DNA from 2 places in the Mesorhizobium sp. B2-8-5 genome. Region 2 is predicted to be linked to the other one. Evidence: predicted binding sites of a transcription regulator. Region 2 holds the regulator's gene; the other holds the start of a gene.
What was found. The regulator PhoB, encoded in region 2, activates phosphate uptake and scavenging genes when phosphate is short. The targets are predictions, from matches to a motif close to TGTCATNNANCTGTCAT.

Region 1 (15,048 bases), 2.6 Mb from region 2:
ATCGCGGCGCCGGCGTTAGGTTCCCTGCGCGGCGCGACATTGTCTTTGAGATAGCCCGTCTCGACATAGACCGGTCCCAGCGGCGGCAGATGGTCGCCGAAGAAGGCGATGATCGTCGGCCGCTGGCGCGCCTTCGCCCAGTCGATCAGGCGCTTAAGGCCATGGTCGGCGTCGGCCGAGCCTTCGGCATAGGAGAGCAGCGATTCCCGCGCCCAGGAGCTGATCGGCGCATCGACCGAATGCGTCGGGTTGCTGTAGCGGTAAGGCTCGTAAGGCCCATGGTTCTGCAGGCTGACCGCAAAAAAGAACACCGGGTCGTCGCTGGCATCGGCCTCGCGGATGATCTCGTCGGTCATTGCCGCGTCGGAGGCAAGCGGGCCGCGCTTTTCCATCGGCGGCAGCGTCTCTTCAGACTTGAAGTCCTTGAAGCCGAAATCGGCATAGACCGCGCCGCGGTTCCAGAACCAGTTGGTGCCAGGATGGATGGCACGCGCATAGTAACCTTCGCTCTTCAGGAAGGTGGCCAGCGACGGGGTCGGGGTGCGCACATATTGCTGATAGGGGATCGAGCCGGCCGGCAGGAAGGCGTTGGAAAAGCCGGTCAGCGCCTCGAACTCGATATTGGCGGTCATGCCGCCGAACTCAGGCGAGAACATCGAGCCGGAGCGCAAGGCGCGCACTGTCGGGATCGGGTCGGGCTTGATGGTGACGCCGGGCAACTGCGTCGGATCCCAGAAGGATTCGCTCATCACCACCACGATATCCGGCTTCTCGTCCGGCACCGAAGCGGCGACGTCGGGGCGCTGGATCGCGGCCATCGCCTTTTCGGTGTAGCCGGGCGGCGCCGAGACATGCGCCATCGGCACATTCATCGCGAAAGCCAGCGCAAAACCGTTGGAGGCGTAGTTTTCCTTCTGGTCCCACATGATCGGGATGATCTGCAGCCGGTCGCGCGTCCACGAGAAGGTGGCATAGTCCATGATCGAGACGAAGAAGGCGAGCAGCGGCACGGCAAGCGCCAGCCGCGCCAGGCGGCCTTTGCGGCTGAGGATCGGCACCCGCCTGCGCCAGGTCCGCCAGCCGTAGACGAGCAGCGTCAGCCCGCCGACGATGCCGACCGCCAGCATGACGGCCGTCCACGGCCGCTCGCGCACCAGAAGCGGCATCAGCGCCACGATCTGGCGGGCGAACAGGAAATCCGTCGGATAGAGCGGATCGCCGAGATAATGCGATTTCTGGTGGCCGACAAAAGCCAGCGCCAGCGTCAGCGGCGCCACGATCATCAGGCTCTGGTGACTGCGCCCGAGTATGGCGTCCAGCCCGACCAGCACCAGGGCGAAGACGATGATGGTGGTCCAGCCCGGCTTGAACGGCTGCAGGAAGAAATCGACCGTGCCGAAGAAATCGCCGCGCACGATCAACTCGATCGCGAATACGAGCAGGGCGGAGACGAGAAGCGTCGTCAGGCCGTAGCGTACAGTCGGCCAGGCCCGTCCCGGCAGGTAGCCGGTGGACGGATCGTCTTCCAAAAACTGCGGCACGGGCTTGGCCGCGCCTTTTCTGATCCTTGCCACTCTACTTCCCCCGGCCAACGCGACACGCCTTCCACGCCCGTCACGCTTCTGTCATCGAAATGTCACGCAAAGCTAGCGCCTGTGGCGGAAATAAGAAGAGCCAGCAAACTAAACGTGAGCGGTTTTCATCAGGTGTGATCGCCAAAAAGCCTTTCGGAACAGGGAGTCAGCTGGGTTTTCCGGCTGAAATGCTGGCTGAAGAGGCGCCGGCGGGCTTGACTTGGCTGTGCGCCTTGCGCCAGAGGCAGGGAAAAACCAGCCTCTGGAGAGACCCAAAATGGCCGTCGCATTCACCTTTCCGGGACAGGGCAGCCAGGCCGTCGGCATGGGCAGGGACCTCGCCGATCAATTCCTCGAAGCGCGCCGCGTCTTCGAGGAAGTGGACGCCGCGCTCGGCGAAAACCTGTCGAAACTCATCTGGGAAGGACCGGAAGAGACGCTGACGCTGACCGCCAACGCCCAGCCGGCGCTGATGGCGGTGTCGCTGGCGGCGATGCGGGCGCTTGAAGCGCGGGGCTTCTCGCTGAAGGACAAGGTGGCCTATGTGGCCGGTCATTCGCTGGGCGAATATTCCGCGCTTGCGGCGGCCGGCTTCGTTTCGGTCGGCGACGCCGCCAAGCTTTTGCGCACCCGCGGTAACGCCATGCAGGCTGCGGTGCCGGCCGGGGAGGGCGCCATGGCCGCCATCATCGGGCTGGAGCAGGCCGATGTCGAAGCGGCTTGCGCGGAAGCGGCCAAAGGCTCCGTCTGCCAGGTCGCCAACGACAATGGCGGCGGCCAGCTGGTGATTTCGGGCGCCAGGGCGGCGGTCGAACTGGCGGCGAAGCTGTGCACCGAAAAGGGCGCCAAGCGGGCGCTGATGCTGCAGGTTTCCGCGCCTTTCCACTCGGCGCTGATGGCGCCGGCGGCCGATATCATGCGCGAGGCGCTGGCGGGTGTCGCGAAATCCGCGCCGATGGTCCCCGTCGTCTCCAACGTGACGGTGACGCCGACCAGCGACCCGGACGAGATCGCCCGCCGGCTGGTCGAGCAGGTGACCGGCCGCGTGCGCTGGCGCGAGACGGTGGAATGGTTCGGCGCCAATGGGGTGTCGAGCCTTTACGAAGTCGGCGCCGGCAAGGTGCTGACGGGCCTGGCGCGCCGCATCAACCGCGACATCGCCACCGGCGCCATCGGCACGGCGGCGGAAGTCGAGGCGGCACTGGCGGCGCTTGGCTAAGGATCGCTCGAACGTTACCGGAGGTGTCGAATGTCTCCTTCGAAGATTGGTCGAAGCAAAACCGAGCACATGGAGGAGGACTATCGCATTGCAGCTGAGGTTGTGGAACGCATTCGGCGCGGTGACGAGGATGTCCTGACGACCGAAGATTTCTGGCATGGCCTGGATGATTTGACGTATACGGAACCGGGATCGCCCGCGGCGCATTCGGAAAAATGAGGTTGAGAAAATGTTCGAACTGACTGGCCGCAAGGCGCTCGTCACCGGCGCAACAGGGGGCATCGGCGAAGCGATCGCCAGAGTGCTGCACAGCCAGGGCGCTATCGTCGGCCTGCACGGCACCCGTGTGGAGAAGCTGGAAGCCCTGGCGGGCGAATTGGGCGACCGCGTAAAACTGTTTCCGGCGGACCTGGCCAACCGCGACGCGGTCAAGGCGCTCGGACAGAAGGCTGAAGCCGACCTCGAGGGCGTCGATATCCTGGTCAACAATGCCGGCATCACCAAGGACGGCCTGTTCGTGCGCATGTCGGACGCCGACTGGGATTCTGTGATCGAGGTCAACCTCACCGCCGTGTTCCGGCTCACCCGCGAGCTGACCCATCCCATGATGCGCCGCCGCCATGGCCGCATCATCAACATCACTTCGGTGGTCGGTGTCACCGGCAATCCCGGGCAGACCAATTACTGCGCATCCAAGGCCGGCATGATCGGCTTTTCCAAGTCGCTGGCGCAGGAAATCGCCACCCGCAACATCACCGTCAACTGCGTCGCCCCGGGCTTCATCGAATCGGCCATGACCGACAAGCTCAACGACAAGCAGAAAGAGACGATCATGGCCGCGATCCCGACAAGACGCATGGGCACCAGCGTTGAAGTGGCGTCGGCCGTCGCCTATCTCGCCTCCAACGAGGCGGCCTACGTGACCGGCCAGACCATTCACGTCAACGGCGGCATGGCGATGATCTGAGGCATGGGCGGGCGCCTGTGAAAACAGCCATTTCGGCTTGGACGCCTGCCATTTTTCGTGTAATGCGGCCCGCAACCCGGCGGTTCGGGCAAAAACCGGTCCTGTGGCGTGCGTTGCCCGCAAGACCATCTTTCAGCTTGATTAGCGGCATTCCGCCCGCTAACGAAGATAGACAACTTAAGACGAGGATTGCCCCAAATGAGTGACACCGCAGAGCGCGTCAAGAAGATCGTCATCGAGCATCTCGGCGTCGACGCCGACAAGGTGACGGAGCAGGCGAGCTTCATCGACGACCTGGGCGCGGACAGCCTCGACACGGTCGAACTCGTCATGGCGTTCGAAGAAGAGTTCGGCGTCGAGATTCCGGACGATGCGGCCGAGACCATCCTGACCGTCGGCGATGCCGTGAAGTATATCGACAAGGCCTCGGCCTGAGTTCTTTCGCAGGCATTATCGGGGAGGACCTGCGATGAGGCGTGTCGTCGTCACGGGCCTTGGCCTGCTTTCGCCATTTGGCATGGGCGTCGAGCACAGCTGGCGGGAATTGCTCTCCGGCCGCAGCGCTTGCCGCCGCGTCACCGAATTCGAGGTGGACGATCTTGCCTGCAAGATCGCCCACGTCATCCCGCGTGGCGACGGCTTGAACGGCACCTTCAATCCGGAGGCCGTGCTCGAGCCGAAGGAACTGCGCAAGATCGGCGAGTTCATCCTCTATGGCATCGCCGCCGCCGACGAGGCGCTGGCCGATTCCGGCTGGAAGCCCCAGACGCATGAGGACCAGTGCGCCACCGGCGTGCTGATCGGCTCCGGCATCGGCGGTATCGACGGCATCGCCGAAAACGCGATGATCCTGAAGGAACGCGGCCCGCGCCGCATCAGCCCCTTCTTCATCCCCGGGCAGATCATCAATCTGGTCTCGGGCCAGGTCTCCATTCGCCACGGCCTGAAAGGCCCGAACCATGCGGTGGTCACCGCCTGCTCGACCGGCGCGCACGCCATTGGCGACGCCGCCCGGCTGATCATGTGGGGCGATGCCGATGTGATGCTGGCCGGCGGTGCCGAGGCGCCGATCACCCGGCTGTCGATTGCCGGCTTCGCCGCCTGCCGGGCGCTCTCCACCGAGCGCAATGACAGCCCCGAAACAGCTTCGCGTCCCTATGATCGCGACCGCGACGGCTTCGTCATGGGCGAGGGCGCCGGCGTTGTCGTCCTGGAAGAGCTGGAGCATGCCAAGGCGCGCGGCGCCAAGATCTATGCGGAAGTCACCGGCTATGGCCTGACGGGCGACGCCCATCACATCACCGCGCCGGCCGAAGACGGCGATGGCGCCTTCCGCTGCATGACGGCGGCGCTTAACCGGGCGAAGCTCTCGCCGGCCGACATCGACTACATCAACGCGCACGGCACCTCGACCATGGCCGACACGATCGAGCTCGGCGCGGTCGAGCGCCTGGTCGGCAATGCCGCCTCGAAGATCTCGATGTCGTCGACCAAGTCGTCGATCGGCCATCTGCTGGGCGCCGCGGGTGCCGCGGAAGCGATCTTCTCGATCCTGGCCATCCGCGACAACATCGCGCCGGCGACCATCAATCTCGACAATCCGGAACGCGAGACGGCGATCGATCTTGTGCCGAACAAGCCACGCCAGCGCCAGATTGACGTCGCGCTGTCGAATTCCTTCGGCTTCGGCGGCACCAACGCCTCGCTCGTGTTCCAGCGTTACAATGGCTGAAGGGCCAGCCGGAGCAATCCTAGGAAAAGTGCGCAGCGGTTTTCTACCCGGGATTGCTCAGAGACAGACAACCAGCCGGCAGTTCCGCCACCTGCCGTCATTTTTGCCAAATTCTCCCCTAGCTTTTTGCCGGGGGATTCGTTGCAAGATCAGACGGTAGGGCGCGCCATGAGCACAAATCCGGGCAGCACAAATCCGGGCGGCGACGGGGAATTCGGACGGCAAGGCACAAAGGGGCCGATCAGGCCGAAGACCGCGGCCGAGGCGTTGCGCCCGGAAGCCGGCACGCCGCCGCCGTCGAAGCGCTCGCGCGCCTCGCGCAGCCAGGTCGTCGTCTTCCTCAATTTCTTCCTCTCCATGGTCATCCTGGTCGTGCTCGCCTCGGGTGTCGCGCTCTATTTCGGCATGCAGGCTTTCGTCGAGCCCGGCCCATCCGCCAATGGCGACACCTTCCTGATCAAGCCGAGCACCGGCGTGCAGGAGATCGCCGACCAGTTGGAACGCCGCAACCTGATCAGCGATGCCCGCGTCTTCCGGCTAGGCGTGCGCGCCACGGGCAATGAATCGGCGCTGAAGGCTGGCGAGTACGCCATCAAGCCGCGCGCCTCGATGCGCGACATCATGGAACTCTTCAAGAGCGGCAAGTCGGTCATGTACTCGCTCACCATTCCCGAAGGGCTGACGGTCGAGCAGGCGCTGCAGCGGGTCGCCGATCAGGAGGCGCTGACCGGCGATATGCCGCCGGCCTTGCCGCCGGAGGGCAGCATCGCCACCGACACGCTGCGCTTTACCCGCGGCGCCACAAGGCAGCAGATGGTCGATAAGCTGATCGCCGACCAGAAGAAGCTGGTCGACGACGTCTGGTCGCACCGCGCGCCCGACCTGCCGATCGCCAACATCGACGACTTCGTCACGCTCGCCTCGATCGTCGAAAAGGAGACGGGCAGGAGCGACGAGCGCTCGCGCGTCGCCGCGGTGTTCCTCAACCGTCTGGCCAAGGGCATGCGGCTGCAGTCCGACCCGACCATCATCTACGGCCTCTTCGGCGGCAAGGGAAAGCCGGCGGACCGGCCGATCTACCAGTCGGACCTCGACAAGCAGACGCCCTACAACACCTACATGATCAAGGGCCTGCCGCCGACGCCGATCGCCAATCCGGGTCGCGCGGCGCTCGAAGCGGTCGCCAATCCGTCGAAGACCGACGACCTCTATTTCGTCGCCGACGGCAATGGCGGCCATGTCTTCGCGGCGACGCTGGAAGAGCATAACCAGAACGTTGCCCGCTATCGGGCGCTGCAGAAGAAGCAGGCGGACGCCGCCGCCAAGGCGTCCGGCCAGACGACGGCGCCGGCGGCTCCCGATGGCAACGGCGACAGCGGCGATGCCGGTGCCAATGGCGGCAGCGGCGAGAACGGCGACGGCGGCGGCGGCGACGCGCAATAGGCGCAATGCATGTCGCCCAAAAGTGCGCAGCGGTTTTGGGAAAACGACATGCATCAAACGCACTGCATGTCGCCCAAAAGTGCGCAGCGGTTTTGGGAAGACGACATGCATCAAACGGAAGTACGCGTCCTTTGACGCGAGGCCGTATTCATGTTTTGAGGGGGCGCCGGCCTTTCGTCCGGCGATGTTTGGGGCGCGCAGCGCTGGGCCACGCATGCCTTGGCTGCGACAGGGGGACGACAGGGCAATGAGCCTGCAAAGCATGACCGGTTTTGCGCGGTCCGCCGCCGAAAGTGATGGCACCTCGATCGCCTGGGAGGTGAAATCGGTGAACGGCAAGAGCGCCGAGGTGAGGCTGAGGTTGCCGCAGGGTTTCGACCGGCTGGAGACGGCGGTCCGGCAGACTATTCAGAAGGGCTTTGCGCGCGGCAACTTCCAGGCGACGTTGACCGTCGGCCGCGCCGCCGCCAGGCAAGTCCAGCCGGTGGTCAACGAGGCGTTCCTCAAGGATTTGGCGGGGCTGGCCAAGCGTTTGCAGGATCAGTTCGGCACCGAGCCCGCCACCGCGGATGGCCTGCTTTCCCTGCGCGGGGTGCTCGACATCCCCGAGGCCGTGGAGACCGAGGAGGAGCGGGCTACCCTCGATGCCACGATCCTGTCGGCGCTCGAGGCGGCGCTCGCCGGCCTTGAACAGGCGCGCCTCGGTGAGGGCGCGGCACTTGGCGCGCTTCTTTCCGGCCATGTCGACACCATCGAGACGCTGACGCTGAAGGCGGAGGCCGACCCCTCGCGCGAACCCGCCGCGATCCGCGCGCGCATCGCCGAGCAGATGCGTCTGTTGATAGATGCCTCGGCCAATCTCGATGCCGTCCGGCTGCACCAGGAAGCGGCCTTCCTCGCCACCAAGGCCGATATCCGCGAGGAGATCGACCGGCTGAAGACACATGTCGCTTCGGCGCGGGCGCTGCTCAAAAGCGGTGGCGCCGTTGGCCGCAAGCTCGATTTTCTCGCGCAGGAATTCAACCGCGAATCGAATACGTTGTGCTCGAAGTCGAACGCCGCCGCGGTCACCGCGATCGGGCTGGAGCTCAAGGCGGTGGTCGACCAGTTTCGCGAACAGGTCCAGAATCTGGAGTGACGGGATGGTTGCCAAGGAACCGACGGCCGCCAGGGATCTGGGGTCCCGCATCCGCCGTCGTGGATTGATGCTGGTGCTGTCGTCGCCGTCGGGCGCCGGCAAGTCGACGATCGCGCGCAATCTTCTGGAAAGCGATGGAAGTCTCGAGCTTTCGGTCTCCGTTACGACAAGGCCGCGCCGCGGCTCGGAAATCGAGGGCGTCCACTACCATTTCCGTACCATGCGCGAGTTCGAGCGGCTGCGCGACTCCGACGCGTTGCTCGAATGGGCCGAGGTGCACGGCAATTGCTATGCGACGCCGCGTGAGCCCGCGGAAATCGCGCTGGCCGAAGGCCGCGACATGCTCTTCGACATCGACTGGCAGGGCGCCCAGCAGCTCAAGGAGAAGATGCGCGCCGATATCGTTTCGATCTTCATCCTGCCGCCGTCGATGAAGGAATTGAAGGCGCGCCTAAAGCGTCGCGCCGAGGACCAGGAATCCGTCATCGAGACCAGGCTGAAGAACGCCCGCCTCGAAATCGAGCATTGGAAGGAATACGACTTCGTCATCGTCAACGACGATCTCGACCGCGCCTTCGCCGAGGTCCGCGCCATCGTGACGGCGGAGCGGCTTCGGCGCGACAGGCGCCCTGGCCTGTTCGATTTCATTTCGGGGTTGCTGGACGAGAAGACGGGGTAAATCGCCCGTCATTTCAGCATGGCGATATCCATGATGAGGCGCGACAACGGTACTTCCTCACCGGCAAAGCTCTCGATCATTGCGTCCAGAACGCGTTCGCGCTCGAGCATGTCGGCATTAAACGAGAATCCTGCATTCTCTATCAACATTGCCAGGAAAGTGAGCTGTGTACGGCCATTGCCTTCACGGAATGGATGCACGGCGTTGATCTCGGCCAAAACATGCGCAGCCCCAACCGCAAAGTCTTCGATGGCAAGCCCGCGAAAATGGTCGGCTTCAGTCAATCCCTCGAATATCCTGCTCATCTCCTGATCGATGTATTCGGGATAACAGAACCAGTTGCCGCCTTTGCCGATGCGAATGGTGCGAACCTCGCCAGCCCATTCGTAAATGTCCTGGAATAGGTGATGATGAACGACTTTATAGTGCTCATAGTCCAGCCTACCGACCGGCATATTCTCATCGGCTCTCGTCAGAAAAAGCGCTAACTCGAATTCGTCGAGTTCGGCCTGGTCCTCGATATTCAGCTTGTTACGAAGAACAGTCGTGCCCGGATAGCATAGCGGATCGTCTTCAGCGGCGTATACCACCTGCTGATCCTATTTTTTTCGGGATACTTGTTCCTTGATCAAGGCCCTGCGTTCGTCCCCAGTAAGGCCCCGCGCGCGGCTTTCCGTTAGGATTGTCGCCATGCGGCGTGACAATCTGAGACCTTCAACAGCGCTGATCTTCTCGCCTCTGTCACTGGTCAGGATGAATTGACCATTTTGCCCGGAGCGAATGAGGGTGTGGCTCTTCTTCATTCAGCGACACTACCATGTTCCACGATTTCCGGGCAATCGCGCCGCCGATTATGGCGGGCCGACGCCGGATACTACACCGCGTTCGTCAACCTGACGAACTCCTCGACACTCAGCGTTTCCGCCCGACGCGTCGGGTCGATGCTGGCGCGGGTCAGCAGCGCCTCGCCACCCAGGCTCTTCACGCTTTGCCTGAGCATCTTGCGGCGCTGGCCGAAGGCGGCTTCGGTGACGCGGCCGAGCTTTTTGGCGTCGGCGGGGAGGGGGGACTGTCGCGGCACCAGATGCACCACCGATGAGGTGACCTTCGGCGACGGCGTGAACGCCTGCGGCGGCACGTCGAAGGCGATCCTCGCCTCGGTGCGCCAGCCGGCCAGGACGCCCAGCCGGCCATAGGCGTCACTGCTAGGAGCCGCGGTGATGCGCTCCGCCACCTCGCGCTGGAACATCAGCGTCATCGATTGGTAGAAGGGCGGCCAGTCGGCCACCGTCAGCCAGCGGATCAGAAGCTCCGTGCCGATATTGTAGGGAAGGTTGGCGACGATCTTCACAGGCGCGCCGCTCGCCGCGCCGCCGAGTGCGGCAAAATCCGTCTTCAGCGCATCGCCGGGAATGACCTCGAGCCGGCCGGGATAATGGTTGGAAACCTCGGCCAGCGCTTCGAGGCAGCGCTCGTCGCGCTCGATGGCGATCACGCGCCGCGCGCCGTTGAAGAGCAGTGCCCGCGTCAGTCCGCCCGGACCCGGACCGACCTCGATCACTGTCGTCTCGCCGAGATCCCCGGCGGCGCGCGCGATCTTGCCTGTCAGGTTGAGGTCGAGCAGAAAATTCTGCCCGAGCGCCTTCTTGGCCTGCAGGCCGTGCCGCTCGATCACCTCGCGCAGCGGCGGCAACCCGTCGATTGTGGTGCGTCCGCTCAATGCATCCTCACGCGGCGGCCTGCCGTCCGCTGTCGGCCAGCCGGCGCGCCAGCCTCAACGCGGCGATCAGGCTGTCGGGGCGCGCGATGCCCTTGCCGGCGATGTCGAAAGCGGTGCCGTGGTCGGGCGAAGTGCGGATGAAGGGCAGGCCGAGCGTAACGTTGACGGCCTCGTCGAAGGCTAAGGTCTTGGCCGGGATCAGCGCCTGGTCGTGATACATGCAGAGCGCTGCGTCATAGGCGGCGCGCGCGCGTGGATGAAACATCGTGTCGGCCGGCAGCGGTCCGATCGCGTCGATGCCTTCCGCCTGCAACATCTCGACGGCGGGAGCGACGATCGCTGCATCCTCCAGCCCCATGGCGCCGCCCTCGCCGGCATGCGGGTTGAGCCCGGCGATCGCAAGCTTCGGCCGCGCGATGCCGAAGCGGCTCTTGAGATTGGCGGCGGTGATGCGCGCGGTTGCGACGATCAACTCCGTCGTGAGCATTTTCGGCACTTCGGCCAACGCGATGTGGATGGTCACCGGAACGGTGCGCAGGTCCGGTCCGGCCAGCATCATCACCGGCGTCACGTCCCTGCCGGTGTGGCGCGAGGCCAGATGCGCCAGATACTCTGTGTGGCCCGGAAAGCCAAATCCGGCATCATAGAGCGGCTTCTTGGCGATCGGGCAGGTGACTATCGCCGCGGCGCGGCCGGCGAGGCAGTCCGCGACGGCGCGGTCGATGGCTTCGATCGTGCCTGCGGCATTGGCCGGGTCCGGCTCTCCCGGGCTGTCGACATGGCGCGCATAGAGCGGCACGACGGGCAGCGCGCGGGAAAAATGATGCGCTGCCTGTCCTGGCAGCGTCTCGGCAATCGCAACATTTGCGCCGACCAGGCGGGCGCGGGCTTCGATCAAAGCGGGGTCTGCAAGCAGGTAGAAGGGTGGCACGCCGGCGCTGTCGCCGGCCTGCCAGGCGGCGATGGCGATTTCGGGCCCGATGCCCGAGGGATCGCCGACGCTGAGCGCCAGCGGTGCATCGGTCTTCTGCGCGCTCATGCGGTGGGCCGGCTGCGGTATTGCACGCTTGTCGCTCTAGCGTTCGACGATCTTGGCCTTCTGGCGCAGCTCGGCGACATATTTCTTGCTGAGTTCGTCGGCGTCCTTGTCGTTGCTGCCTTCTGCCTGGAACACCATCTGCGCGGCCTTGTCGTCGGAAACATCGCGCGAGGAGCAGACGCCGATGAATTCGATGCCGCGCTCGGTCTCGCGGGTCGGCGTCGCGGCGCCGACCTTGGTCGCCTTGATCTGCTCGGCCCAATCGGACGGCAATTGTGGCGCCAGAAAGCGGCCGAGATCACGCACGGTGACGTCGAGCAGGCCCTTGGCGAAGTCGCGCGTGGTGTTGCAGCCGCTGAAGCGGGCGCGCATGGCGTCTGCCTCGCGCTTGCGTTTGGCGAGCGTGGCGGCGCGCTCCGACGCGGGCACCACGAAGATCACCTGCTGCAGCATGTATTCCGTCGCGGTCGGCTTGGCGCCGCCCTTGTCCAGCATGCGCCGCACGGCATCCTGCTCGGTCACCGAGCCGCCTTCGCCGGAGCGGTAGCGCGCGCTGAGCGCCTGGTTCCAGGCCATCTGGGCACGGATGAATTCCTTGAAGTGTTCCTTGGTGACGCCCGATTGCGCCATGATCGCGTCGAGTTTCGCCAGCGGCATCTTGTTGCCCGAAGCGAAGCGCTGGTAGGCGGCGTCGACCTGCTGGTCGCTGATGCGGATGCCGAGCCGCTTGGCTTCGGCCAGCCGCAGCGTCTGGTCGATCATCTCCTGTGCGGCATCGCCCTTCTTGTGCTGCAGCTTGAAGAAGGCTGCGCGGTGCGCGATGTCGCCGGTGGTGATCGCTATGTTGTTGACGACATACTTGATCTCAGCGGCGAAAGCAGGCTGCACGACAGCCGTGACCGAAACCGAGGCCGCCACCAGAAGCGCGAATCCCGCTGAAAACAGGTATTTCCTCATCTTACCTTCCCAATCTTCCCCACCATGACGGCGCCGCGCGTCCTCCGAACGCCTGCGCGATGCGGTCGACCCCATTGCCCGTCTTATGCGGCGAAACGATGTCGCCGGCTCATGACGCCTAGAATCGAGCCTATACTCAGGGGATCAGGCGCCAAATCAAGACCAAACCACCATCAGCGCCGAGCGACGCACGGCTCCGTACGCCCACCCTTGGTCACTGGATGGTATCGACCGCGCTTGTTGACGAACCGAAATCGCCGAGCGTGCGGAACGACAGGTTGAAACCGATGTTCTGCGACACTTCCTTGGTGACGGTGTCACGCGTCTGCGAATACGTCATGATGTAAGTGAAGCAGGAATCGTTGTAGGCGAAGCCGACACCGTCCTTGACCAGCACATTTGTCTGGATGTCGTAAGTGCCGGTGCCGAACAGCCGCCAGTTCTGCGCCACATGGGTCGAGGCGCCGAGCGTGAGCTCATGGCGGTCGGTGGTGAAGCCATAGAGCGGCTGCGCCTCGATGAAGGCATATTTGGCGCTGAGCGATATCGGCAGGCTGGAATAGGCGGCCTTCACTTCGGCGCGCCTGACCTCGAAGGTCTGCTCGTCGAAACGCCCGCTCAGCGAGCCGGAGAAACCGCTCGGGCTGTTGAAGCCGACAAGGCCGACATAATCCGAGGTCGGCTTGTCCAGACCGGACTCGGCCCCGACATTGACGAGATCGGGCGCGGCAAAAGAGTTTTCGCCCGCGAGCTGATAGGACTGGCCGAAGATGGCGTTCGTGCCCCAGCCATTGTCATAGGCGCCCGAATACCGGAAGCCGACATTGGCGCGCGTGCCGCCTTCTATGCGGTCGTAGCCCGAGAATTTGTCGCGCTCGAACAGGGTGGTCGCGTCGAAGACGAAGCTCTGCGCGTCTTCGTTGGGGATCGCCAGTCCGCCGACATATTGCTCGTTCGGACGCACGAAGACCTGCGCGGTCGGTTCCAGGATGTGGCTGGAACTGGGCATCGAGAACAACAGCGGCCAGCGCGCCTCGAGCCCGAGCGTGGCCATGTAGCGGGCAAGCGACGAGCGCATGTCCACGTCCTGGCCGAGATTCGTCGCCATCTGGTTGACGGCATCGAGCGAAGCCGAATTGGCGTTGACATAGCCGGCGTCGCCGCGCAACGCGAGCAAAGGCGTCAGTTGCAGGCCGTTATCGGTGGTGAAGGTGCGCTTCCACTCAGCTTCCGCCGTCAGCCGGCTCGACTCGCCTTCGATGCCGCGCACGTTGTTGATCGAATTCGGATCGCTGGCATCGGCGAGCACGGCGTCCAGCCGGTTGCGGCTGATCACGCGTGCGTTGACGTTGAACGACAGCTGGCCACCGGCCACCGAAGTGTCGGGGATATAGGCGTAATCGAGCGACGGCAGCACCCAGGGTTGCTTGGCAGCGCGCGCTGTCGGGTCGCTGGAGAGCGTGTCTTCCTGCACCTCGAAGCGCATGGCACGGACGTCGAAATAATTGCGGTCGCTCAAGCCCGTCAGATAGATCGACGACTGGTGGACGAGGTCGCTGTAGCCGTCAATGTTGTAGGTGCGCGAGAATTCCTTGTCGGTCTGGAGCAGCACGTCCCAGCCGAAATTCCAGCGCTCGTTGATGGCGAACTGGCCCTTGGTGCCCATCATGCCGCGGAACTTGTTCGGATCGTTGGCAGGCCCGGAATTCACATTATGGCCGGCCGAATCTACAAACGCATCGGGATCCTGCTGGTTGATGCCGGCGATCTTCAGCGTGTACTGGCCGTTGTTGAAGCGCTGGCGCCACTCGGCCTCGCCGAGGAAACCCTGCTTTGTATAGCCGCTGCCGGTGACGGTCAGGTCATAGGTCGGAGACAGCGCGAAGTAATAGGGGACTTTGACGCCGACGCCGAGATGGTTGTTGTAGACGATGCCGGGGATCAGGAAGCCGCTCTTGCGCTTCACCGTCGGGTCGGCGATCTCGAAGGCCGGCAGGTAGGCGAGCGGGAAGCCGAAGAACTCGAAATTCGAGTTCTCGAAGCGGACCGTCTTCTTCTCGCCGTTCCAGATGATCTTGCGCGCCTTGACGCGCCAGGTCGGCGCTTTGTCCGGCTTGTCCTCGCAAGGTTCGCAGGCGGTGTAGACACCGTTGTGGAAGGTGGTGAGCACGCCACCCATGCGCTCGGCGCTCTCGGCGGCGAAATAAGCCTTGTCGATCGTCTCGACACGCAGCGCGTTGAGAAAACCGTCGGCAAAATCGTCGGTGATGTCGATATGGTCGGAATTGACCTTGGTGCCGTCGCTGTTGATCAACTCGACGGCGCCGCTGGCGACGAGGCGCTTGGTGTCGCGATTGTAGACCACGCGCTGGGCGACCAGCTTGTTGCCGCCATAGTCGATCTGCACGCCGCCGACGGCCGTCACCGTATGCTTGTCGTTGTCATAGACAAGCGTATCGGCGGCCAGCAGCATCTGCGTGCCGGAAGGGACGGACTTGGCAGCGATCGTCTGCGCCAGCGCGGGCGCCGTCGGCACCGCACAGGCGAACAGACACGCCAAGGCGGTCGCCCCATAGAGGC
Region 2 (15,048 bases):
ACGCGTTGGTCGCGGCGATGCTGGAAGCCATCATCGCCGATACCAATATCTTCCCCGAAGCCTCGAGCGACCGTATTGCGCTGTACAAGGTTTTCGCCAGACTGTTCACCTCCGTGGCCATCCGCGTGCCGCAGGAACAGGCCCAGACCGCCTGGGAGCAGCGGGCCGCGGCCAATCTGAATGCCATCGCGCCCCTGCCGAGGCAGGCTTTCCTTCTGGTTGCCGTCGAGGGCTTCAGCGAGGACGAGGCGGCGGAAATCCTCGATGTAGACGAGGAGGAGTTCTCGGAACTGCTTGCCCAGGCGAGCAACGAGATTTCCCGGCAGGTCGCGACCGACGTGCTGATCATCGAGGACGAGCCGCTGATCGCCATGGACATCGAGGAGATGGTCGAGAGTCTCGGCCACCGTGTGGTCGGCACGGCGCGCACGCATGCCGAGGCCGTGGCCGTGTTCGGCAGGACGCGGCCGAAAATGGTGCTGGCCGACATCCAGCTCGCCGACGGCAGCTCGGGCATCGAAGCCGTCAACGAGATCTTGTCCTCGACGCCGGTGCCGGTGATCTTCATCACCGCCTTCCCGGAACGCCTGCTGACCGGCGAGCGCCCCGAGCCGGCCTTCCTGGTCACCAAGCCGTTCAATCCCGACATGGTCAAGGCTTTGATCAGCCAGGCCCTGTTCTTCGACCGTCAGGCCAAGGCCGCCGCCTGATCCTTCCGAAGCCTGGACCTCGAGCGTCATGCAAGGCCCTCCGCCGCGCGTGACGCCTGGCCCGTTTGCGGTCTGAAAAGCCCCTTCAAGGGGATCGTCTTTTTCAGCAAATGGTGGAACAAACGACACCGAGCCACGTTCTTTTCCCGACGTAAGAAGGAGACGCATCATGCTGTACTGGGCGCTCGTATTTCTCGTAGTTGCGATCATCGCCGGCGCGCTTGGGTTCGGCGGCATCGCCGGCACATCGGCGGGCATCGCGCAGATCCTGTTCTTCATTTTCCTCGCCTTCCTGGTGATCTCGCTCATCGCAGGCCTTTTCAGGAGAGCCTGACCGCGACACTGGAAGCCGCACCCCTCAAACGGTTTCCAGCCACCGTCGGACGGCGCCTCGAAAGAGCACCGTCCGGCGGACCGTTTTTGGAGAGCCCCCTGCGATTTCAGGGCCACTGCGATTTCAAGGCCACTGCGATTTCAAGGCGCTGGCTCAGGCGGAACCAGTTGCGGATTGAGCCGTTCCAGGACCGAGTGCGGGATGTTCCAATGCCTTCCGAGGGTCCCACGAAAGACAGGGTTGAAAAGCAGAAAGGCGAAGTGATCGCGATGCATCCCTCGGAGAGCGGGATGCAGTTGGGGCGGGCCCTGCTTCATGCCCTGCACAATGCCGGGATTTCGGTTGTCTACGAGGATCGGCAGATGGAAACGGTCTGGGCGCGCAACATGAACGCGCCCTGGGCGTCCGATACGGCCGCCGGCAAGGACTTGCTCTCGCCGGCGCAGGCCGAACGCATAAGGGCCGCCAAACTCAAGGTGATCGAATCCGGCAACGCGGACCAGCTCGAGCTCAGCATTCCGGGACACCAGGGCGTACGTTGGTTCCAGCTTTGGATCGATGCCGACCGCGGCGACGCCGGCGGCGTTCTCGGCGTCGTCACCACGATGGTGGAGACGACGGAGCAGAAACGCCGCGAGCAGACGCTGAAGGCGTTGCTGCGCGAAGTCAGCCATCGATCGAAAAATCTTCTGGCCATCATCCAGAGCATCGCCACTCAGACCGGGCGCTATACGGAGACGCTCGGCGAGTTCCTGGCGCGGTTTCGCGGCCGGCTGCAATCGCTCTCGTCCTCGCAGGATCTGGTCACATCCTCCAACTGGCGGGGAGCGGCGCTGCAGGAGCTCGTCTCCGGCCAGGTCGGCCGCTACAGCAGCGACCTGGCTCAAAGCCTGCGGTTCGCGGGCGAAAATCCCTATCTCAACCCCAATGCCGCCCTGCATATCGGCCTGGCGATGCATGAGCTGGCCGTGAATTCCGTGAGCTACGGCGCGCTGTCGCGGCCGGAGGGCCATGTCGAGGTTCGCGCCAGGCTCGAGACCGAAAACGGAACCTCGCCCAACCTTCTGCTGACCTGGACGGAGGCGGTCGACGACGCGCCGCGCAATGAGAAGCGCTTCGGCAGCGTGGCGCTGGAACGCGTCGTGCCGATGTCGCTGAATGGCTCAGCGACGCTGGAAATCGGCAAGGACCGCATCGAATACCGTCTCACCGTCCCGCACGGGAATTTCGAGACGGATTGATGGTGCCGCCGATGGCGTGAGAGCAATTCCATGAAAGTGTGCAAAGGGTCAGGCTAATGCGTGTCGCGCAAAAGTTCAGCTGTTTTGCGATAACGACATGCATGAAAACAAAGCCTTGAAGCGCGTCGCCTGGATCCGCTTCAGCGCGACGCGCTTTAGGCGGCTTCGCCGTAGCTGTCCGTCCGGAATTGCGTCAAAACGGAGAGGGAGCGCTTTGCCGGCGGAGGCCTTTAACCGGCTGTTCACCATAAAGTCCGATCCTGTGCTCCCGGCTGACGATGCGCCGGAAACCCATCCGCGCCCCGGCGCGACCTGGGGAGACTGAAATGATGGTTGCCGACATGAACAGGCTGGAGCAGGCCGCCCGCGTCTCGATGAGCGGCTTCCAGGATGCCGAGCCGCCGCCGGCGTCGCGGTCGTCGCATCTTTCGCTCCGCCTGGGCGCGATCGCGCTTCTGGCCGCCGTGGCCCTGACCGCGGCCTCGCAACTGCTCTGACCCCGCATGCGGCTTTGACGTCCAGACTTCAGCGCGCCGCCATTTCGCGCGGAGCGCTTCAAGCTCCGGCCCCGGAACTTTTGTTCGCCGAGATTCGTTGTTGGCGGCGAGAGGTTTGGAGCCATGGAACACATCGCCGCATTGCTCTTCGTCGTCGGCTGTTCGAGCACGATGGCCGATTGCCGGGAACTCGAAGTGCCCGTCAGCGTCTTCGAGACGGAGCAGGCCTGCGTCGCCGAAAGGCCATTCGCCCTCGGCGACCTGCAGGGTCAGGCCCCCCGCATCATCGGCAAGTGCCTCGCCGTGGATCCCGCGCTGGAGGACGATTACGACCGGATCGTCTGGAACGTGCGGCCCGACGGCACGCTGGCAGCATCGCTGGAGGTGTCCGGCATGCTTGTCGCGTCGAACGGCGAGCGCTCCGAAAAAGACTATGTTAGGCAACAGTAGAATCTGGCAGGCAAAACAGGTTTTTTCATGCTAAACGGTCGCTGGCACTGCCGAAAGTGAGGACAAAAGTGAGGAGCAATTCTATGCGGAAGATGATCATTGCCATGGTTGCTGTGGTCGCCGTCAGCGGCTGCACCACGACCGAGCAGGACGTTGTCGGCGGCGGCCTGATCGGCGCCGGTGTGGGCGGCCTGGTCGGCGGCAGCAAGGGTGCGCTGATCGGCGCGGCCGTCGGCGCCGGGTCGGGCCTCTTGGTTCGCAACCTTCGCAACGGCTACTGCGTGTATCGCCGCCATGACGGCACGACCTACCGGGCCCGCTGCAACTAGTTCCTTAGCGAAGAGAACCGGAGGCGGGTAGCCGGCCTCCGGTCCTCTTCGAATTCAAATGGCTGACTCGCCAGCCGAGGGCTGTTGGCCCGCTCACGCGATCAGCGGGATCCTGATTTCCACCTTCAATCCATCGTCGTGATAGTCGCGCGCGATCGTGCCGCGCAATTCGCGTGTGACGTTGAGATCTATCAACTTGGTGCCGAAGCCGGTCTTGACTGGCGCTTCCAGTTCCGTCTGACCCGCCTCGCGCCAGTTCAGGACCAGCGTCCTCTCGCGGTCGCGGCCTTCGACGCTCCAGTCGACCTTGAGAGCCCAGCTTCCCTTGACCGAATTGGCCGAACCGCCGGCCTCGCCATATTTCAGCGCGTTGGTGGCGAGTTCATGAAAGGTCAGCCCGAGCGCCTGCGTCGTCGTCTCGTCCAGCAGCACTTTCGGCCCTGACAACACGCCTTCGGGAAGGTCCTTGCCGAACACCTGCCCGAGCTCGATGCGCAGCAGGTCGCCGAGATCGGCTTTCTGCCAGCGCGAGCGCGTGAGCATATCCTGCGATGCCGCCATGGCCTGCAGGCGCGCCGAGAACGAAGCCGAAAACTCCTTGACGTCGGTGGCTTGCGAGGCCGTCTGCCGCGCGATCGCCAGCACGCGGGTGATCGAATTCTTGATGCGGTGCTTCATCTCCTGCAGGATCAGGTCCTTTTCCAGCAGGCTCTTTTCGGTCGCCTCGTGCAGCGCCGATTTCGCGTCATAGGCGCGTTCCTGATAGCGCGCCACCAAGGCGATGGCGCCGGCGAGCAGCAGGCCAAACAGCCCGAGCATCACCGGGATGGCGCGCGAGGACGGCGGCTCGAATGCGCTTGTCGGCCGAAACAACAAGGTCCACGGCTCGCCCGCCACGACGATATCGCGGCGTGCCAAAAGCTTCGCGCCGATGCGTTCCGCCGGCGGCGCCTCCGAACGGAACAGCAAATTGCCGGCCTCGGGCTTGCCGTCATAGACCTCGACATTGACCGGCAGCAGCGGCGAATGGCTGAGCGCGACCTGGAACAGATCCTGCGCGCGGAAGGCAACGTAAAGAAAACCGGCCGTCGAGGAGCGGCTTGCATTGATGACGTCGGGCGCGGTTTCGACGTTCAGCCGCACGAAAACCAGGAATCCGGTGAAGGTCTGCGCCACGCCGGCGCCCTGGCCGAGCTGGACCATGCCGCTCGCATGCTGCTGGTCATCCGCCATCGCCTCTTCGATCGCCGCGCGCCGTACCGGCTCGGTGAACATGTCGAAACCGATGATCGACTGGTTGGACGTGTCGAGCGGCTCGAACAGCACGATCGGCGTTCGCCATTGCTGCGTCGTGGCGGGATAGATCGGATGCGCCGCCCCATGGTCGTGCAGGATGTCGCGTTCCACCGCCGCCTCGTCGCCGGTCTTGGCGAGCCTCAGGAAGCCGATGCCGCGCAGCCCCGCGAAACTGTCGTCGATGTCGAGCGCGGTGAAGAAGGCCTTGAATTCGCCGCGCGAGATGTCGCCGTTGCGGGCATCGAACAGCGCCTGCGTCGAACGCAGCAGCGACAGATGCAGGTCGATGCGGCTCTCGATGCGGCTCAGCGCGTCATCGGCGGTACCCTCGAACTTGATCCGAGCCGCCTCTTGCGTCGCGAAATAGGCAAACCCCGCCATCGTCAGGCTGATCAGCGCGACGGCGACGAAGGCAACGATCGGAAAGAGCTTCTTCAAATCAAGGATGCGGCCCGTGGACGGTCGACGACCTTTATGGGCAAGTCTCCGCGCCAACACAATGGCGCGGTCAAATCATCACTGCGGCTGGTACATCACGCAGTCGTTAATTAGCCGGCTATCATCATGCCGCTATCTTCAGCGCGCCTGGACCCGGAATGGCGCCTGGCGGGCATTTGCCCAGGATGATCATTCCGAGCACCTCGTCCTGGGTGACGTCGGTGGTGCGCGCGGTCCCGACCACCTGGCCGTTCTTCATCACGCAGACCCGGTCGGCGAGCTCGAACACGTCGTGGATGTCGTGGCTGATCAGGAAGATGCCGATGCCGTCGGCCTTGAGCTGCTTGACCAGTTCGCCGACTTGCGCCGTCTCTTGCGGACCGAGCGCCGCCGTCGGCTCGTCCATGATCAGGATGCGGGCGTTGAACAGGATCGCGCGCGCGATCGCCACCGACTGCCGCTGTCCGCCCGATAGCTTGATGACCGGCTCCTTGAAGCGCTGGAAGCGTGGATTGAGGCGGCCCATCACCTTGCGCGCGTCGGCTTCCATGGCGACGTCGTCCAGCGTGCCCCAGCCCGTCATCAGCTCGCGGCCGAGGAACAGGTTGGCTGCGGCATCGACATTGTCGGCCAGCGCCAGCGTCTGGTAGATCGTCTCGACGCCATATTTCTTGGCATCGCGCGGATTGGAGATCGAAGCCTCCTCGCCATTGATGAATATCTGCCCGCTGTCGCGCTTGTAGGCGCCGGACAGGATCTTGATCAGCGTCGATTTGCCCGCGCCATTGTGGCCGAGCAGCGCCATCACTTCGCCGGGGAAAAGATCGACCGAGGCGTCGTCGACGGCGCGGATGCCGCCGAAGGCGATCGAGATGTTGCGCATGTCGACCAGCGGAACGCCGGCGGGAGCGATTTTGTCAGCCATGATCCTTCTCCTCCCTATAGTCCATGCTTGAGCATGGTCTCGTCCGAAAACTGGTTTCCACTTTTCGGCATCATGCTCAGACGCGCTTGCGATAGATGGTGTCGAGCCAGACCGCGACGACCAGTACGGCGCCGACGACGATGCTCTGCAGCGGCGAATCGACGCCGAGCAATACCATGCCGGACTGCAGCGACTGCATCAGCAATGCGCCCAGCATGGCGCCGAGCACGGTGCCGGAACCGCCGGCGAGCGACGTGCCGCCGATGACGGCCGCGGCAATGACCAGCAGTTCGTCCAGCGTCCCCAGCACATTCGTCGAGGAGTTCTGCCTGGCCGACGAGATCGCCGCCGCGATCGTCGCCAGCACGCCCATGATCATGAACACCTTCATGGTGATCCAGCGCGTGTTGATGCCGGCGAGATTGGCTGCTTCCGGATTGCCGCCGATGGCGAAGACGTAGCGGCCGAAGCGCGTGCGCTTGGTGACGAAGGTCATGATCAGGCCGACGGCAACGGCCATCAGCACCGGAATGGCGATGCCATGCGCGATGAACAGCCCGCCTTCGGGAACGGTGATGTTGTTGGCGGCGGCGTAGCGGTTCACGATGCCGACCGGCCACGGATAGGAATTGGCGAGCCACACCGCGCCCAGGATGACCGCGCAGGTGACCGTGGCGAGCAGCGTCTCGGCCCAGACCGGACGCAGCGGGAAGCGGAAGCGCTTGCGCTGCACGCGGCCGTTGAAATGCATGAAGATAACCGCCAGGCAGGCGACGATGCCGACGGCCCAGCTCCATCTGGCGCCGATCGAGCCCGCCGGGCCGCCGCCCATCAGCTGGAAGGTGGCGTCGAGCGGCGCCACCGTCTGGCCGCTGGTGACCCACCAGGCAGCGCCACGCCATACCAGCAATCCGCCCAGCGTCACGATGAAGGCCGGCACTTCGAGATAGGCGATGATGAAGCCCTGGAAGGCGCCGATGATGAGGCCGAGCGCCAGGCCGATCAGCAATGCCAGCACCCAGATCCACGGATTGCCCAGCTCAAGCCCGACGAAGCGCACCAGGAAATGCACCTGGGCAAAGCCCATGACCATGCCGATCACCCCTTCGGCCGATCCGACCGACAGGTCGATGTTGCGCATGACGATGACCAGCACCATGCCGGAGGCCATGATCGCCACGGCCGAAGTCTGCACCGACAGGTTCCACAGGTTGCGCGGCGTGAGAAACGTGCGGCTGTCGAAGTCGAGCGGATTGACGCCGAGGCGCAGGCTGGAAATCACATGCAGCCCGATCCAGATCAAGAGCAGCGCGCCGATCATGCCGAGCATGCGGGTGTCGAGTTCGGTCGCCTTCAGGAACCGGGCGACGGAGCCGAGTTCCGACGCGCGCGCGGTGTCCGCCGGTTGGGTAGACGTCGTGTCGGTCATGATTTCCTCCCGCCGGCCTGCCCGTCTGGCGCGGATGCCTGGCCAAGCCTAGAAGCTATCCGCCAGAGGCGGAAACACAAATCTTTTTGAGAAAACGCCGCGGCTTTCAGGCCGCGGCGCAGGGATTTTGATCGAGAGCCGGCAGACTTAGTTGCAGGCCTTGACGCTACCGGCGGCAACGCCCGCGCAGACTTCGTCCTTCTTGATCCAGCCGGCGTCGATGACGACGTTGAGATTGTCCTTGGTGATCGCGATCGGAGTCAGGAACAGCGACTTGACGGTGTTGCCGCCGGGCGTTGTGAAGTCCTTGGCGCCGGCGATGTCGCCCATCTTCTTGCCGTCGGCGAGCTGCGAGGCGATCTCGGCAGCGTTCTTGCCGAGCTCGCGCGCGTCTTTCCACACCGACACGGTCTGCGTGCCGAGCGCGATGCGGTTGAGCGCCGCGTGGTCGCCGTCCTGGCCCGAGACCGGAACGGTGCCGGCCAAGCCTTGCGCCGTCAGCGCCGCGACGACGCCGCCTGCGGTGCCGTCATTGGCCGCCACGACCGCGTCGACCTTGTTGTCGTTGGCGGTCAGGAACTGCTCCATGTTCTTCTGCGCGTTGGCGGGCAGCCAACCGTCGGTATAGGCCTCGCCGACATTCTTGATCTTGCCGCTGTCGATCGCCTCCTTCAGCACTTCCATGGAGCCCGAGAACAGGAAGTCGGCGTTCGGATCGGCGCCCGAGCCCTTGATGAAGACATAATTGCCTTCCGGCTTGACCTTGAACACCTCGCGGGCCTGCATGCGGCCGACTTCCTTGTTATCGAAGGTCAGGTAGAACACGTCCTTGTTCTCGATCAGGCGGTCGTAGCCGACGACCGGAATGCCTTCATCGAGCGCCTTCTGCACCGCCGGGCCGATTGCCGAGGCATCCTGCGCCAGGATGATCAGCGCGTTGGCGCCTTGCGAGATCAGGCTTTCGACGTCGGTCAGCTGCTTGCCCGGATTGGACTGCGCGTCGGCCGAGATATACTTGTCGCCGGCGGCCTCGATGGCGGCCTTCATCGCCGCTTCGTCGGTCTTCCAGCGCTCTTCCTGGAAATTCGACCACGACACGCCGATCACCTTGTCCTTCGCCTCGGCGACCGACGCCAGCGTCAGCGACATGGCAACGCCCGCCAGAATGGCGGCTGCGAATTTCTTCATGATATCCTCCCTGCGCCTGTGCGGCGCGACCCAGACTGGCCCGAAGGCCGGCATAGAGGCTTTTTTTCGAGCCTCAAAAAAATAGTGATCCAGCAAAACGACGCTGTCAACTGCGATTCTGATGGGTTTTGATGGGTCAGGGCATTTTTTTCGACATCCGCAATAAATAATGACACAGGCTGCGGCTTCTGCCACTATCCCTAGCATGTCACCGACAGGCCATGGCATCATCATCACAAGGCCGCGATGACTGGGAGGACGTGCGAGACGATGTCGGTCGGAATCCGTCACGACGATTTGCGCCGGCGCAACCGCGCCATGGTGATTTCGGCCGTGCGCCGCGCCGGCCAGCCCTCGCGCACGGAGATTGCCGCCACCACCGGGCTCAGCCACTCGACCATTTCGGCGATCTCCGCCGATCTGATCCAGGAAGGCATTCTCACCGAAAGCAAGGCCAGCGAGCCGACGGCGTTGAAACGCGGCCGGCCGCAGATCGGTCTGGCGCTGAACCCCGAAGCCGCCGCGGTGCTGACCGTGGTGCTGTCGCTGAACTTCCTGTCAGTCGCCGTGATCGATTATGCCGGCCAGGTGGTTGCCGAGGAGCAGCAGCGCCTCGACACGCTCGTCATGCCCCGCGACGAGCTGATCGGCGAATGCATGGCGATCGTCCGGCGCCGGTTGCGGGATCCCGACCTCGACGTGGGCAGCGTCGCCCGCATCGCCATGGGCATTCAGGGCATCACCGATTCCCATTCACGCGCCATGCTGTGGTCGCCGATCACGCCGCTGACCGACATCCCTTTCGCCGACCTCCTCGAACGGGAATTCGGTATTCCCGCCACCATGGAGAACGACTGCAACATGATGGCGGTGGCGCTGCAATGGCGCGATCCCGAGCGCTATCGCGACGACTTCATCGCCATCCTGCTCTCGCACGGTATCGGCATGGGCCTGGTGCTGAAGGGCGCGCTGTTCAGCGGCACACATTCCTCCGGCGGCGAGTTCGGCCATATGATCCATCGTCCGGGCGGCGCGCGTTGCCGCTGCGGCCGCCGCGGCTGCGTCGAGGCCTATGCCGGCAATTACGCGATCTGGCGCAGCGCCATGGGAATAAGCGAGGATGCCACGCCGACCGACGTCGGTGACGCCGATATGCGCGCGCTGGCCGCGAAAGCCCGGCAGGAGGACGGACCCGAGCGGGAGGCTTATCGCCGGGCCGGCGAAGCACTCGGTTTCGGCCTCGGCAGCCTGTTCGCCCTTATCGACCCGGCGCCTGTCGCCATGGTCGGCGTAAGCGCGGCCGCCTTCGACCTGATCGAGCCGGCGCTGCGAGAGGCGATCGCCCAGACCGCCGGCGGCCAGCACTCGGAATCGATCTCCTTCGACACCGAGCCGAACGAACTGCCGCTTATCCGCGAAGGCTGCGCCATGCGCGCGCTGACCTTCGTCGATCAGGAGATTTTCGCGCCGGGGGTGCAGGCCAGAGCGGGGGCCGGGAAGAACGTGGCCTGAGCGAACGTGGCGCTGAAGCCGCGAATCGCACCAACGTTGGAGATTGGCCGAAGCCACCGCGACTTCGTCATTCCAGGGCGGAGCAAGGAGCGAAGCGACGCGCGCAGACCCTGGAATCCATGCCGTTACCTCGATCGTAGGGTGCAGTGGTGCAGAGTTCTGCGCCATAGCGGCGCGTGGAAGTCACGGAATGGATCCTCGGGTCTGCGCGCGTCGCTTCGCTCCTTGCTCCGCCCGTGGATGACGAAGCGCAAGCGTCTCGACTACCCACCAGCGTAAATGTTGGAAGTGCCGATCCCGTCGGAACTTCCGCCCTCGGGACCTAATCCTCCCTGATCGCGTACCCCGCCCCGCGGATGGTGCGGATGACGTCCGGCATGCGGCCGTTGTTGACCGCCTTGCGCAGGCGCCCGACATGGACGTCCACGGTGCGCTCGTCGATATAGATCGTCTCGCCCCAGACATTGTCGAGCAACTGGCTTCGCGAGAACACGCGGCCGGGATGGCGCATCATGAATTCGAGCAGGCGGAACTCGGTCGGCCCGAGCCGGATCTCGCTCTTCTTGCGGTAGACCCGGTGCGATTCGCGGTCGAGCACGATGTCGCCGACCTTGAGCACGCTGGACAGCACCTCCGGCTTGGCGCGGCGCAGCAGCGCCTTGACGCGCGCCATGAACTCCGGCGTCGAGAACGGCTTGACCAGATAGTCGTCGGCGCCGGTCGAGAGGCCGCGCACGCGGTCGCTTTCCTCGCCGCGCGCCGTCAGCATGATGATCGGCAGCCGCTCGGTCTCGGGCCGCATCCTGAGACGCCGGCAGAGCTCGATACCGGAAACCGCCGGCACCATCCAGTCGAGCACGAGCAGGTCGGGAACGTTTTCCTGAAGGCGGATTTCGGCCTCGTCGCCGCGGGTCACCACTTCGACCTGGTAACCCTCGGATTCGAGATTGTAGCGGAGCAGCACCCCCAGCGGCTCCTCGTCCTCCACCACCATGATGCGTGGCGCGATCATCGGGGTAACCTTTTCGTCAGGCCGCCGGCGCCGACATTGCGGTCTCGTCCTGCTTCGGACGATTGGCGGGCAATTGCGTGCCGGTCAGCACATAATAGGCGTTCTCGGCGATGTTGGTCACATGGTCGCCGATGCGCTCGAGGTTCTTGGCGCAGAACAGAAGATGCGTGCAAGCGGTGATGTTGCGCGGGTCTTCCATCATGTAGGTCAACAGCTCGCGGAAGACGGACGTGTATTTGACGTCGATGCGCTCGTCGTCGTTGCGAAGCTTGGCCAGCGCCGTGGCATCGCCCACCATATATTCCTGGATCACGGCCTGGACCTGGATCAGCACCAGCTGCGCCATCGAATCGATCGAATGCGTGAGGTCGCGCGGCGCGGCGCTGACGCCGACCGAGCCGACACGCTTGGCGATGTTCTTGGCGAGATCGCCGATGCGTTCGAGGTCGCCCGCCATGCGGATCGAGCCGACCACGTTGCGCAGGTCGTCCGCCATCGGCTGCCGCTTGGCGATCAGCGTGATGGCGCGGTCGTCGAGCTCGCGCTGACGAGCGTCCATGATGGCGTCGTCGGAGACGACGCGCTGCGCCAGCGCATTGTCGGTCTCGAGCAGCGCCCTGGTCGCACCGCCGACCATGGAGCTGGCGAGATCGCCCATGTCGTTGATGAGCCGGCTGATCTGCCTCAGATCCTCGTCGAAGGAGGCGACGGTATGTTCGGCCATGATGATGTCCTCGTATGAACTCAGCCGAAGCGGCCGGTAATGTAGTCCTGCGTGCGCTTCTCGCGGGGCGAGGTGAAGATCTTCTCGGTCCGGTCGAACTCCACCAGCTCGCCCAGATACATGAACGCCGTCTGCCGCGACACGCGCGCCGCCTGCTGCATGTTGTGGGTGACGATGACGATCGTGTAGTCGGCCTGCAATTCGTCGATCAGTTCCTCGATCTTTGCCGTCGACAGCGGATCGAGCGCCGAGGCCGGCTCGTCGAGCAGGATGACCTCGGGCTTCACCGCCACGGTGCGGGCGATGCACAGGCGCTGCTGCTGGCCGCCCGAGAGGCTGAGGCCGCTGGCGTTGAGCTTGTCCTTGACCTCGGTCCACAGCGCGGCGCGCTTCAGCGCCTGCTCGACGCGGCTATCCATCTCGGCCTTGCTGATCTTCTCATAGAGCCTGACGCCGAAGGCGATGTTCTCGTAGATCGACATCGGGAACGGCGTCGGCTTCTGGAACACCATGCCGATCTTGGTGCGCAGCAGGTTGAGGTCCTGCGAGCGGTCGAGGATGTTCTTGCCGTCGAGCAGCACCTGGCCCTCGGCGCTCTGCTTCGGATAGAGCTCGTAGATGCGGTTGAGCACGCGCAGCAGCGTCGACTTCCCGCAGCCCGACGGGCCGATGAAGGCTGTGACGCTGCGCTCGGGCAGGGACAGGTTGATGTCCTTCAGCGCCTTCGACTGGCCATAGTAGAAATTGAGGTTCTTGACCTCGATCTTGGCCTTCTCGACGGTCGTGTCGGCTGCGTTCAGGTCGGTGGACAACATCGGTTTCATCTGTCCTCTCTGCGTCCGGTTAGGCTGCGGGCGATGATGCTCAGCCCGAGAACCGTCAGGGTGATTATGAGTGCGCCCGTCCAGGCCAGTTGCTGCCATTCCTCGTAAGGGCTGAGAGCGAACTGGAAGATGGTCACCGGCAGGCTGGCCATCGGCGCATTGAGATTGCTCGACCAGAACTGGTTGTTGAGCGCGGTGAAGAGAAGCGGCGCCGTCTCGCCGGAGATGCGGGCGATCGCCAGCAATATGCCGGTGACGATGCCCGACATTGCCGCGCGGTAGGCGACGGAGCGGATCACCACCCAGCGCGGCGCGCCGATGGCGGCGCCTGCTTCGCGTAGCGCGTTGGGCACAAGGTTCAGCATGTCCTCGGTGGTGCGCACCACGACGGGGATCACCAGGATCGACAGCGCGACGGCGCCGGCAATCGCCGAGAAGTGCCCCATCGGCCGCACCATCAGCTCATAGACGAACAGGCCGATGATGATCGATGGCGCCGACAACAGGATGTCGTTGATGAAGCGCACCACCGTCGTGAGCTTCGAGAAGCGGCCATATTCGGCCATGTAGGTGCCGGCCAGCACGCCGATCGGCGTGCCGACGACGATGCCGATGATCGTCATGACGATGCTGCCGTAGATGGCGTTGAGCAGGCCGCCGGCGTCGCCGGGCGGCGGCGTCATTTCAGTGAACACCGCCAGATTCACCCCGGAGAGCCCCTTGTAGAGCAAGGCGCCGAGGATCAGCGCCAGCCAGGCGAGGCCGATGCCGGCCGCGACGACGCACAGCGCCATCATCACGGCATTCTTGCGTTTGCGGCTTTGGTGAAGCGATGCGGCAGTCGACATCGGTCAGGCCCCCGTGCGGCTATCGATGCGCAACAGCATGTAGCGTGCAAGCGCGAGGATGATGAAGGTGATGATGAACAGGATCAGGCCGAGCGATACAAGCGAGGATGTATAGAGATTGCCGTCGGCTTCGGTGAATTCGTTGGCGATGGTCGCCGAGATCGTCGTGCCCGGCGCAAACAGCGAGGCGCTGATGCGGTGCGCGTTGCCGATGACGAAGGTAACCGCCATCGTCTCGCCGAGCGCGCGGCCGAGGCCGAGCATGACGCCGCCCATGATGCCGACGCGGGTATAGGGGATGGTCACGCGCCGGGTCACTTCCCAGGTCGTGCAGCCGATGCCGTATGCCGATTCCTTCAGCACCGCCGGCACCGTGTCGAACACGTCCTTGGTGATCGAGGTGATGAAGGGCAGCACCATGATGGCAAGGATCAGCGACGAGGTCAGCAGGCCGATGCCGTAAGGCGGGCCGGCAAACAGGCTGTTGAGGCCGGGGATGCCTTTGAAGAGCCAGATGACGAAGGGCTGGATCGTCGTCTGCAGGAACGGCGCGAACACGAACAGGCCCCAGATGCCGTAGATGATCGAGGGAATGCCTGCGAGCAGCTCGACCGCGATGGCGATCGGGCGCCTGAGCGGACGCGGGCAGAGCTCGGTCAGGAAGATGGCGATGCCGATGCCGATCGGCACAGCGATGAGAATGGCGATGGCCGAGGTGACGATGGTGCCGTAGATGGGCGCCAGGGCGCCGAAATTCTCGGTGACCGGGTTCCAGGATTCGGTCGTCAGGAAGGAGAAGCCGAACTTCGACAGCGCCTCCCACGAGCCGGCGACCAGCGAAATCGCGACCCCGCCGAGCAGAACCAGCACGAGGATGGCGGAAAGGCGCGTGGCCGTCCGGAATGCCATGTCGGTGAAGGCGAAGCGGCGCACTGTCGCTTCCCTGGTCCGCAGGGCGGACGATGTCGCGGCGTCGGAAACGGCTGTCATTTAGCCCCTCGCATTTCGAAAGAGACAGGAGGGCGCCGGAGACGCCCTCCTTATTCGCTAGGAATTACATGCCGGAGTAGAGCGGCTTGCCGCTCGCGTCGACGATGTCCTTGCCCCACATTTCCTCGACGCTCTTCACGACCGCGTCGGGCATCGGAACGTAGTCCAGGCCCGCGGCCAGCTCGTCGCCCTTGGCATAGGACCAGGCGAAGAACTTGAGCGCTTCGGTCGTGGCCGCAGTGTCGTCGGGCTTCTTGTAGACGAGGATCCAGGTGGCCGACGTCATCGGCCAGGATTCAGC

Region 1: a site for PhoB is predicted at 1,624-1,640, ahead of FJ430_RS26395 (LTA synthase family protein). Genes of this name have one in related genera too.

The regions. Positions count from the first base shown of each region.
Region 1 covers NZ_CP083951.1:5,297,805-5,312,852, reverse strand. The annotation lists gene FJ430_RS26395 (LTA synthase family protein) at 1-1,574, opposite strand, end outside; gene fabD (ACP S-malonyltransferase) at 1,852-2,793, shown strand; gene FJ430_RS26385 (hypothetical protein) at 2,824-3,012, shown strand; gene fabG (3-oxoacyl-[acyl-carrier-protein] reductase) at 3,023-3,760, shown strand; gene FJ430_RS26375 (acyl carrier protein) at 3,959-4,195, shown strand; gene fabF (beta-ketoacyl-ACP synthase II) at 4,230-5,492, shown strand; gene mltG (endolytic transglycosylase MltG) at 5,661-6,935, shown strand; gene FJ430_RS26360 (YicC/YloC family endoribonuclease) at 7,183-8,073, shown strand; gene gmk (guanylate kinase) at 8,078-8,752, shown strand; gene FJ430_RS26350 (Fic/DOC family protein) at 8,761-9,342, opposite strand; gene rsmA (16S rRNA (adenine(1518)-N(6)/adenine(1519)-N(6))-dimethyltransferase RsmA) at 9,627-10,472, opposite strand; gene pdxA (4-hydroxythreonine-4-phosphate dehydrogenase PdxA) at 10,480-11,511, opposite strand; gene FJ430_RS26335 (SurA N-terminal domain-containing protein) at 11,548-12,468, opposite strand; gene FJ430_RS26330 (LPS-assembly protein LptD) at 12,683-15,048, opposite strand, start outside.
Region 2 covers NZ_CP083951.1:1,463,554-1,478,601, reverse strand. The annotation lists gene FJ430_RS07190 (response regulator) at 1-710, shown strand, start outside; gene FJ430_RS07185 (DUF1328 domain-containing protein) at 880-1,044, shown strand; gene FJ430_RS07180 (sensor histidine kinase) at 1,254-2,285, shown strand; gene FJ430_RS07175 (hypothetical protein) at 2,612-2,782, shown strand; gene FJ430_RS07170 (hypothetical protein) at 2,906-3,232, shown strand; gene FJ430_RS07165 (YMGG-like glycine zipper-containing protein) at 3,316-3,561, shown strand; gene FJ430_RS07160 (CHASE domain-containing protein) at 3,655-5,295, opposite strand; gene FJ430_RS07155 (ATP-binding cassette domain-containing protein) at 5,420-6,220, opposite strand; gene FJ430_RS07150 (sugar ABC transporter permease) at 6,297-7,649, opposite strand; gene xylF (D-xylose ABC transporter substrate-binding protein) at 7,797-8,837, opposite strand; gene FJ430_RS07140 (ROK family protein) at 9,108-10,349, shown strand; gene phoB (phosphate regulon transcriptional regulator PhoB) at 10,672-11,361, opposite strand; gene phoU (phosphate signaling complex protein PhoU) at 11,378-12,085, opposite strand; gene pstB (phosphate ABC transporter ATP-binding protein PstB) at 12,106-12,909, opposite strand; gene pstA (phosphate ABC transporter permease PstA) at 12,906-13,757, opposite strand; gene pstC (phosphate ABC transporter permease subunit PstC) at 13,761-14,747, opposite strand; gene pstS (phosphate ABC transporter substrate-binding protein PstS) at 14,812-15,048, opposite strand, start outside.